DNA from 3 places in the Pristimantibacillus sp. Z349TD_6 genome. Region 1 is predicted to be linked to each of the others. Evidence: riboswitches for the same ligand, from Rfam matches in the RefSeq annotation. Region 1 holds a riboswitch; each other region holds the start of a gene.
The links. A riboswitch is a leader RNA that binds a small molecule or an ion and turns the genes downstream of it on or off. The one in region 1 is predicted to bind cyclic di-AMP.
Positions count from the first base shown of each region.

Region 2: linked by a shared signal. The riboswitch ahead of AC0VYE_RS08135 (NAD-binding protein) and the one ahead of AC0VYE_RS19170 (C40 family peptidase) in region 1 are both predicted to bind cyclic di-AMP.
Region 3: linked by a shared signal. The riboswitch ahead of AC0VYE_RS26005 (TrkH family potassium uptake protein) and the one ahead of AC0VYE_RS19170 (C40 family peptidase) in region 1 are both predicted to bind cyclic di-AMP.

Region 1 is NZ_CM149662.1:4,381,032-4,384,309, forward strand. It holds gene AC0VYE_RS19160 (phytoene desaturase family protein) at 1-50, shown strand, start outside; gene AC0VYE_RS19165 (chromate transporter) at 124-1,305, opposite strand; gene AC0VYE_RS19170 (C40 family peptidase) at 1,446-1,922, opposite strand; cyclic di-AMP (ydaO/yuaA leader) riboswitch at 1,926-2,060, opposite strand; gene AC0VYE_RS19175 (IS3 family transposase) at 2,368-3,278, shown strand, end outside.
Region 2 is NZ_CM149662.1:1,885,791-1,889,068, forward strand. It holds gene AC0VYE_RS08125 (hypothetical protein) at 1-382, opposite strand, end outside; cyclic di-AMP (ydaO/yuaA leader) riboswitch at 386-547, opposite strand; gene AC0VYE_RS08130 (hypothetical protein) at 594-1,022, opposite strand; cyclic di-AMP (ydaO/yuaA leader) riboswitch at 1,462-1,660, shown strand; cyclic di-AMP (ydaO/yuaA leader) riboswitch at 1,752-1,922, shown strand; gene AC0VYE_RS08135 (NAD-binding protein) at 2,041-2,439, shown strand; gene kdpF (K(+)-transporting ATPase subunit F) at 2,563-2,640, shown strand; gene kdpA (potassium-transporting ATPase subunit KdpA) at 2,659-3,278, shown strand, end outside.
Region 3 is NZ_CM149662.1:5,978,518-5,981,795, reverse strand. It holds gene AC0VYE_RS26010 (CPBP family intramembrane glutamic endopeptidase) at 1-969, opposite strand, end outside; cyclic di-AMP (ydaO/yuaA leader) riboswitch at 1,215-1,419, shown strand; gene AC0VYE_RS26005 (TrkH family potassium uptake protein) at 1,510-2,850, shown strand; gene AC0VYE_RS26000 (potassium channel family protein) at 2,869-3,278, shown strand, end outside.

The DNA of each region.
Region 1 (3,278 bases):
CTGACCTCATCAAAGAGCAATTGAGCATTGCTGCAAAATCCGTCATGTAGGTAGATTCAATTCATATAAAAAAACCTCTAATCCGTTATCGCGGATTAGAGGTTTTTATCAATTGTTTAATTATTAAATAAGTTCAAGGGCCATTCCGCCTAATGCACCGGCCACAACAATCATCCAAGGTGGAAGCTTCCAAAATACAAGCATAATAAACAATATGGCAGCCAGCATAAAATCACCGGACTCTACGATCGCGCTAGTCCAAAGCGGATCATACAGTGCAGCAAGCAATATGCCAACTACAGCGGCGTTAATGCCAATTAATGCACCTTGGATTTTTGAGTTATTTCGCAACACATTCCAAAACGGCAATGTTCCAGCAACGAGAAGAAATCCCGGCAAAAAAATTGCAGTAGTTGCAACAATGGCTCCAGTTAATCCACCAGAGAGAGTACCAAGATAACTAGCGAATGTAAAAAGTGGTCCAGGCACAGCCTGCGCAGCGCTATAACCTGCTAAAAAATCCGATTCATTAACCCACCCGGTAAAGACAACTTCGTTCTCAAGAAGCGGCAGAACAACATGTCCGCCTCCAAACACCAATGAGCCTGCACGATAATAGCTATCGAACATCGCAATCCATTCCATATTTCCCCATTGCCTTAGAAATGGCAACATAATTAGAAGCGTGAGAAATATAACGAGGCAGGAGACCGCAAGGGAACGGCTAATCCGAATGTTCAAATCAGGAGTTCCCTCGACTGTTTTCATACGATATAACCATACCCCGATCAGTCCAGCTGCAGCAATAATGATCACCTGACTATAGGCCGCTTGCCAATATAACGTTATCGCAGCAGCGATGACTGCTATCGTAGCTCTATTCCGATCCGGTGTTAGTTTCTGCCCCATCCCTAGAATAGCATGAGCAACGATGGCCACCGCTACAATTTTCAATCCATGAATCCAGCCTGTGTTTCCAAGATCAAATCCTTGCAGCAGAAAAGCAAAGGCCACTAATGCAATGATCGATGGCAGTGTGAACCCTAACCAAGCCACTAGTCCGCCCAATAACCCAGCCCTAACTATCCCTATACCAATCCCAACTTGACTGCTGGCAGGTCCGGGTAGAAACTGACATAAAGCAACGAGGTCTGCATAACTTCGTTCATCCATCCATTTACGGCGACGAATATACTCATTGTGAAAATAACCTAGATGGGCTATCGGACCCCCAAATGAGGTAAGCCCTAGTTTAGTGGATACAGCTAGTACCTCTACTAAAGATGCGATTGTTCCTCTTTTCAATCCTATAGCCTCATTCCATTACTCATGTTATTTACATTGTAAGCTTGCGAATAATTGGCGTACAACCCTTTAACAAATACTTAATAAATGGTTGCATAAAAAAAACCACCTCGTAAGGTGGTTTGTAAAATCATTAAACGTTATTTAGACTCCATCATCGCAGCAAATGTATCTTCCGAAACGACACGCCTTGCTGTTACATAACGTTTTGCGTAATAAGAATCGTTAAGATTTGTAATCGTAACCCCTTTGCTTGTAGAAGAATGAGCAAATTTCCCATCCCCAATGTAAATACCCGCATGAGAAACGCCTTTGCCGCTTGTGTTGAAGAACACAAGATCACCCTCACGCAGTTCGTCTTTATTGACCTCTGTGCCTGTGTCTGATTGCGATTGCGATGTTCTAGGCAGCTTTACAGCAAATTGATTAAAGATATGTAGTATAAAACCCGAGCAGTCAAACCCTTTGCTCGTTGTGCCTCCCCATTTATAAGGAGTTCCAACAACCTCGCTTATGGAATCCGTAAGCACTGACTTGTCCGACTTATCTGCAAGCACGCTTCCTCCTCCAGTAAGCAGCAGCAAGCAGGATAGCAATAAAATAAAACCCTTCTTCAAAACAACTTCTCCCTTCGGTGCCTACGAGGTTAGCTTATGGGTTCGGTTGAAGATCCCTATGCTTAAAAAAATACATTAAGCAATTCACCCTGGGTGGTTCCCCCGTTTCCGATATACAGAACTCGGCATGTCAATAAACCTTATAGTATCGTTAAATTCGATTGTTTTTACCATAATCCTGCAATTGGATTATTAGAATACTTTCATTTTTCTTCATTATTATTATTTATTTAGCTGTTCACTACATGATTTTTGTTAAAGGTGCTGATTTTTTTGTAATTATAATAGATGAATTTCCAATCACAATTTCAAAATATAACGGTTTAAACACAAAAAAAGAGTATCCGTATTTAAACTGGTACCCATACACTGGACACTTTGAAAAAAGGGTTTAGTGTATGGGTACCTTTTTTTGTATACTAGAGTGAATAGTGGGGGCGGTCATATGAGTAAAAAACACTTTAATCAATATGAACAAGAACAGTTAGCTAACAACCCGTATGTCTTACGAGTCAGCGAAAAATCAATTACGTATGCTGATGAATTCAAACGTGTGTTCATTGACCAATATGTATCGGGACGAACTCCGAGGGAGATTTTTGAAACCAGTGGATTTCAAGTGGAGATCCTCGGGTTGAAGCGGATCGAACAATGTGCAGATCGTTGGAAGAAAGCCTACGAAAAAGATGGGATTACGGGACTTGCGGACTCGAGAAAAGAAGCGGTTCTACGTCCATCAAAACGAGATTTATCTCCTGAAGAGATTATTGCCAGGCAGGATGCAAAGATTAGACTTTTGGAGGCTCAACTGGCATACGTAAAAAAGTTAGACAGGAACGAAAGGAGGCTAACAGCAAACGGAAAGATCCTAAATCCGAGTGATTGTTTTAACCTTATTCAGGAAGCTGTTCAACAAGGTTTGGGGCGAATGACACGTTACCTTTGTCAACTGCTTGACGTGTCACGCTCTGGCTTTTATAACTACCTTCACTCTGCTGACAAGCGTCAGAAGCGTACGTTAGCGGATGAGCAAGCAGGTGCACTTATCAAGAAAGCCTTTCATCGAAGAGGTTATAAAAAAGGCTCCCGATCCATTAAGATGACGCTCCAGAGCGAATATGACACCTGTTACAATCTAAAGCGAATTCAAAGGCTAATGAAAAAATTTGACCTCGTTTGTCCTCATCGAAAACCTAACCCGTATCGACTTATGACCAAAGCTACACTCGAACACCGCACGCTCCCAAATAAGCTGCAGAGGGACTTTAAGAAGGGAATCCCAGGCCTTGTTTTACTCACGGATATCACCTATCTTCCGTATGGAAAATCACAGACGGCTTATTTGTCGACCATTTT
Region 2 (3,278 bases), 2.5 Mb from region 1:
ACTCTTCATGGTCGTTGCTGTACGGGGCTGCATCGGCGGATTGTGCTAGGACATGCTTGACGGCGGAGACGAATAAGTCGAGAACGCGCCCATCCTGATCCGTTTTGTCATAGTGATACTGGTTAAGAGGTGGTAGAGGAATGCTGCCGATAAAAGACTGAAGCAGGTCGCTCCATCGTTCTAAGTCAATGAGCTCTTCTGTGTCGCTGGCAAATAGTTCACTCCAGCCGAAGCCTTGATTGCTTGTTAAACGAAGACATACGCGATGGCCTGCAGAATCGACGGCAAGAGCAGGAATGACGAATAGCTCGATTCGTGTGACAGATAAATAAGGGGTCTGTTCCGTAAAAAGATGCAGATTTCGTGCACAATTTGTCAACATATACATCTCTCCTTTATTCGCTTACGAGGTTAGCTGTCGGATTCGGGCTAGAGAGAAAGCCCTACCAGGGTTACAAATCCCTGGATTCACCCCTTGCGAATCGATTTCGATCGATCGCGATGGTTCCCCCGCTTTTTCATTCGAAAAATTCAGCGTAAATAGTTTACTCTTAATTATACCCTTCATTAGCGCATCTGTAAATCAGAAGTGCCTAAAATAACGATACATAGGAGATAGCTTGTTTAAATAAAGTATGCTCTTCACGGTCATATTCACAGTTTGGAAAAGAGTAAGGATTGGATTCTATATGCAAAGTAGCGGCTGCAAACAAATGATATATACGCTCGTCCTTCATCATTGGATCTGTTTGAAAAACAAAAGGAGACGCAAGAGGAAGTGTGCCGATGAACCTTAGCAGCATACTGCTCCATCTGATCCAGTCGCGAGGCTTCTCGGATTTTTTAATAAACAGCTCACTCCAGCCGTGACCATTATGAGTGGAGATCCTTAGACAAACACGGTAACCATTCGATTCAAGCATGGAAGCCGGCAGCACAAACATTTGAATTCGTTTAATTTCAAACAAGGCAGCAGGATGATTTTCCAAACTTGGCAAGGGTACTTCAACTGGTGTAGACATCAATGAGATCTCTCCTCGATTTGAATAATTCACCGATAATACTCAGCCATATTGGCTTGCCGTCTATGGTAAACCCGAAATGCAATATTGTAAAACTGTGGTATATCGTGAAAAGGCAGCCATATGCCATTTTAAAAGAAATCCATTCGTTATGGCAGTAAAAAGATATTTATTCTTCGAAATACTCGTTTATTCTCTTCCATTCTCGATTATAGAGAAATCTGATTATTCACGCATAAAATCGTTAGAAAGGGAATGAACACTATTTTTGAAAACAAGAGTAAAACTGAGAAATAGTGAGATATCGAGAGATCGAAATGAATGTAAGCGTTGCGAATCGCTCTGCAAGGCTGAAACTGGCTAAATTAGGTAGCAGACTGCCTTTACAGTATTTATAGCGAGGAGTAATATTCGATACAGGATTTATAAATAAGTTTCGATTTACTGATCGCTGAGTTTCCGTGAAAGCGGAAGCGGGGGAACCAATAATGACGCGATGCGCCTGTTCGATGTGAGAGTCGAACAAACGCAGAGCAGGGGTGAATCTTTGACAGGTGCCATGGATACCGGTCAAAGTAGGGCGACTCTCACCGCCCGAATCCGACAGCTAACCTCGTAAGCGTGGACCGAGAGAGGAATGATGAAGCTTGTGATCGATTAACTTCGACCGCAGAGTGTCATAGACCTCTGTGGTTTTTTGTGCCCAAAAAAGCTTTATTTGCTACAAAATGTAAGAAAACGCTGAGTCCTGCAGCAGCAGGAACGGGGGAACCAACGAACGATTCGTGAGTGATCACGATTTCGCTTCATGGGGTGAATCGCTTGAAAATAATCAAGCGTAGGGCAACTCTCAAGGCCCGAATCCGACAGCTAACCTCGTAAGTGTACTCGAGAGAGGCAACAGCCATCGTGCTTCCCGCGGCTTATTCTGCTGCGGGCAAAGAAGCCGCGGGAAAAGTTCCTCTTATCCCAAGGCTTCTTTTTTGTTGCCTTTTTTACCATATGGAGGAGAATTCGGTTGCAGGAAGAGCATATTATTGTTGCTGGTCTAAACGAGGCTGGCCAATCATTCATACGAACTTTGCAGTTTCATCAATTAAAATTTATTGTTTTGACCAATAGCAAACAGGAACAAAAACAGCTTCGCAAGCAGGGCATCAGCAATGTTTTGTACATCAATACGAATGATCGTCAAAGCTGGAATGTTCCTTCGATGAACATTAGCGAGGTATTTATATTTGAGAGCAGCTTGGCGCTTAGCTGCCGCTTTGTACAGTGCTGCAGAGCTTGGACCTCAAAGTCCATTTACGTCATCACACAGCAGTGGAATCCAAGGGCTATTTACAAGGGGCTAGGAGCGGATCATATCGTATTCTCTCATACCGGTGAAGTCGGTTTTCTATTAAGCAACAAATAATGCAGGAGGGGTTTACATGCAGGATTTTTATATGTTCGGGGCGTTGTTGGCTAGCTTCGGTTTATTTTACGGATTTTTAACTTGGTGCTCCAGTGTTATTGAGAAAACAGGAGGCGAAGGCCAATGACTGTCATAGCGATAGCGGCTGTATTTGTTTTCGTTTATCTGATTTATGCGTTAATTCATCCGGAGAAGTTTTAATAGAGGGGGATTTACAAGATGGATATTTTACAATTGCTTATCGTCATTGCCGTTCTTGTATTGTTAGTTAAGCCGCTTGGTACTTACGTCTATCATGTGTTCTCCAATGAACACAATCGGTTAGACAAAGTATTCGGAGGGACGGAGCGATTTATATTTAAGCTTATTGGTCTCAAAAAAAGAGAGGGCATGAGCTGGAAGATATACGCACTCAGCTTTGTTGCAACCAATTTAATTTTAGTTGCTTTCAGCTATTTGATATTGCGGTTCCAAAATGCGCTGCCGTTTAATCCAAATGGCATGGCAGCCATGGAGCCTACACTGACTTTCAATACAGTCATCAGCTTTATTACCAATACGAATCTTCAGCATTATAGCGGGGAAAGCGCCTTATCTTATTTCTCTCAAATGGCGGTCATCATGATGATGATGTTCACGTCAGCGGCGACAGGCTTCTCGGTTGCCATCGCGTTTGTTCGTGGGATTACGAGTAAAGGAACGACGATCGGCAACTTTTTCGAGGATTTTGTAAAAGCACACACAAGAATTTTTCTTCCGATTTCCTTTATTATCACGCTTGTGCTTGTCGCTCTACAGGTGCCGCAAACGCTTGATCCAACATTTACAATTAAAACGCT
Region 3 (3,278 bases), 1.6 Mb from region 1:
AACGATGGATACATAAATGGAACCTGCCATTGGAATCGCCAGCAGAACACTTACGATGGCAGTGATCGAAACGGTAGCGCCTGCCATATCCGTCTCGCCGAGCGTAGCCCGGATACCATCCAGAACGTTTAAATTCATGATCGTATAAGTAATTAAATAAATGATCGTTAATACGATTCCGTATTTAAAGGATGTATGTTTTCGATACAAAACGGAGTAAATAATAGCTAAGACGAATAAAACGAAGCTCATGAACAAATAACCGATAGATGTAAGGTATCCAGCTATTTTATCTTGTTTCTCTACATAGTTTATGTAATCGGATGGTGCCTCGAATATCGGTTTATATTTAGTAATGATCGTACGGTCATTCACGACAAGAGCGTTAACCAATACGTTAAGATGAGCATTTTTAATGGAATAACCTGCAGGAGGCGTAGGCTGCCAATCGCCATTAGGCAATATTTGACCGCCTATGAATTCAGTACCGCTGAAATTTCCTGCGGTTAGGAAGGCAATAGCTTCTTTTGCTTTATCTGCATCTGATAGCTGTTCTCCCTCAAGCTTCAAGTTCCAAGCTACGACTTTCCCGCTATGCATATGTAGATAAACATATCCGCTGCCGCCGCCTATGAACTTAAGATCAACTTGAAACGTATCTGTAGGAAACCTAGGGTCATATTTATCCGTATATGCTTTGACTAGCTCATATTTAGATAAGTAGCCATTCATAATTTTATCGGTTTGATGTACGGCTTTAGCTGATTTCACCTTCAAGCCTGTTTCTTTTTCAACAAATGCAGACGCCTTATCCTCCGCCGCTGATTTCGTAATGACCTTGGTATTCATTTCGCCAGATGAGATAGCTGTAATCATTGGAACGATTTGTACGGCTCCATAAATAATAAAGCAAGCAACTGCTGCCCATATAAATCGTTTCCATTCATTGGGTTTAATAGAATCAATCATAGTTTCACCTCAACTGTCTTCATAATAAATAGCTCATTTTATTACCTTAACATATGAATCCCTAAATTATCCAATGAAAATGACCGTTTGTTTTCAAAAAAATGCGAAATAACGATGTCCAGCAAGCTAGCTATGTGCTGGTTCGTCCCATTGCCCTAATTTGAGCTAATATCGTCCTGTTTGTCATAAACGTCACCTTTATATCAGGAGTGCTTAGGGATTATAATCGTTATCGTCATACTAATTGCATAGCATAGCCGAATTTCCTAAGGAAATCGGGGGAACCATAAAGTTGTCTAAATGGATGAACCTGCTGAAAGCAAAGCAGTTCAACATTAGATAGCATGGGGTGAATTTTAGCGGTGAAGCATCGTCTTCTTCCGCTGAATAGGGCTGCCTGTCCAGGCCCGAATCCGTCAGCTAACCTCGAAGGCGTATTGGAACAGGACTCATCGCACGAGCACTTGAGTTTCCAGTGCTTTTTTTTATGCTTAAAAACAATAAATGACGATATGACATAATCAAAAAGAAGGGAAATGAATGAAGGTTAATTGGAACGTTTTGAAGTGGTCACCCCCGCGAATTTTGGTAAGTGGATTCGCTCTTATTATATTGCTGGGTGCCTTATTATTATCCATGCCTTTTGCATCGGTAAGCGGTGAGAGATTGCCTTTTATAGATGCGCTGTTTACTGCAACTTCGGCAACCTGTGTAACAGGGTTAGTTGTCGTTGATACCGGAACTTATTTCTCTATATGGGGTCAAATCATATTAATGTGCCTGTTCCAGCTTGGCGGACTCGGATTTATGACGATGGCAACGCTGGTAGCGCTCGTACTTCGCAAGAGGATTTCGCTGCGTGAGCGGCTTTTGCTGCAGGAATCCATGAACCAGTCGAGCATGGAAGGCATCGTGCGTTTGATTAGACGCGTTATTGTGTATTCATTGACAATAGAGCTTATTGGCGCTGCGTTGTTTGCTTCGAGGTTTGCATTTGATATGCCGCTGGGCAAAGCGATTTATTTTGGAGCCTTTCATGCGGTTTCATTGTTTAACAATGCTGGTTTTGATATTTTTGGGAACTATCGCAGCTTGACCTTATACGTTTCTGATCCAGTCGTCAATATTGCAGCTATGATGCTGATCATTTCGGGCGGACTTGGCTTTGTCGTTATGTCGGACCTGATGGAGTTCCGCAAAAACCGCAAGCTGTCGCTGCACAGCAAGGTTGTGCTATCTATGACAGGAACACTTATTGCAGTAGGGACACTCGTCATATTTATTTTTGAATTCTCGAATTCGAAGACACTGGGCTCTCTGGACTGGGGCGGGAAAATTTTGTCCTCGTTCTTCCAGTCGGTAACACCGCGGACGGCAGGAGCCAATACGCTTGATTATACGGCTATCCGGCAAGCGACGATGTTTTTCACCATTATATTAATGTTTATTGGCGCCTCGCCCGGCTCGACGGGCGGCGGCATCAAAACAACAACCTTTGCAACGCTGGTCGGCGCTGTATTTGCAATGATTAGAGGACGAGAGGACATCGTTCTTTTCCGTTACAGATTAGGCAAAGACAGAATTTTTAAAGCACTCACGATTACTTTGATCTCTTTATCGCTTGTCATTATTGTAACGATGATCTTGTCGATGACGGAGGATCAAGCTTTTATAAAGCTGTTGTTTGAAGCGACATCAGCATTTGGAACAGTAGGATTATCCGTTGGTGTTACGCCAGAGCTGAGTCTTGTTGGGAAAATAGTCATTGCATTAACCATGTTTGCCGGAAGACTTGGACCCCTGACGCTCGCATACGCGCTTGGGCCTCGTACAGAGAAAGAGCTTTATCGGCATCCAGAAGGCAAAATTACGATTGGATAGGAGACTTTGCAAGTGGGAATTAAAAAGAAACAATTTGTCATCATCGGCTTAGGAAGATTTGGTTCGAGCTTAGGGCGCGAACTCGTCCAGCTTGGCCATGAGGTGCTTGGAATAGATAAGGATGAGGAAGCCGTTCAGGACATGAGCGGTATTCTAACCTATGCTGTATCAGCTGATTGTACGGATGAAGAAGCGCTGCGCTCCTTGGGTGTAAGAAACTTTGATTGCGGAGTTGTCGCGATTGGCGATGACATTCAATCCAGCATTTTGACAACCATACTGCTTAAGGATTTGGAAGTGAAGCAAGTTGTAGCGAAAGCTTTGACTGAACTGCATGGCCGGGTGCTTGAGAAAATCGGTGTCGACCGCGTGGTCTATCCTGAGCGCGATATGGGTATTCGAGTTGCGCATCAGCTTGTATCCCCAAA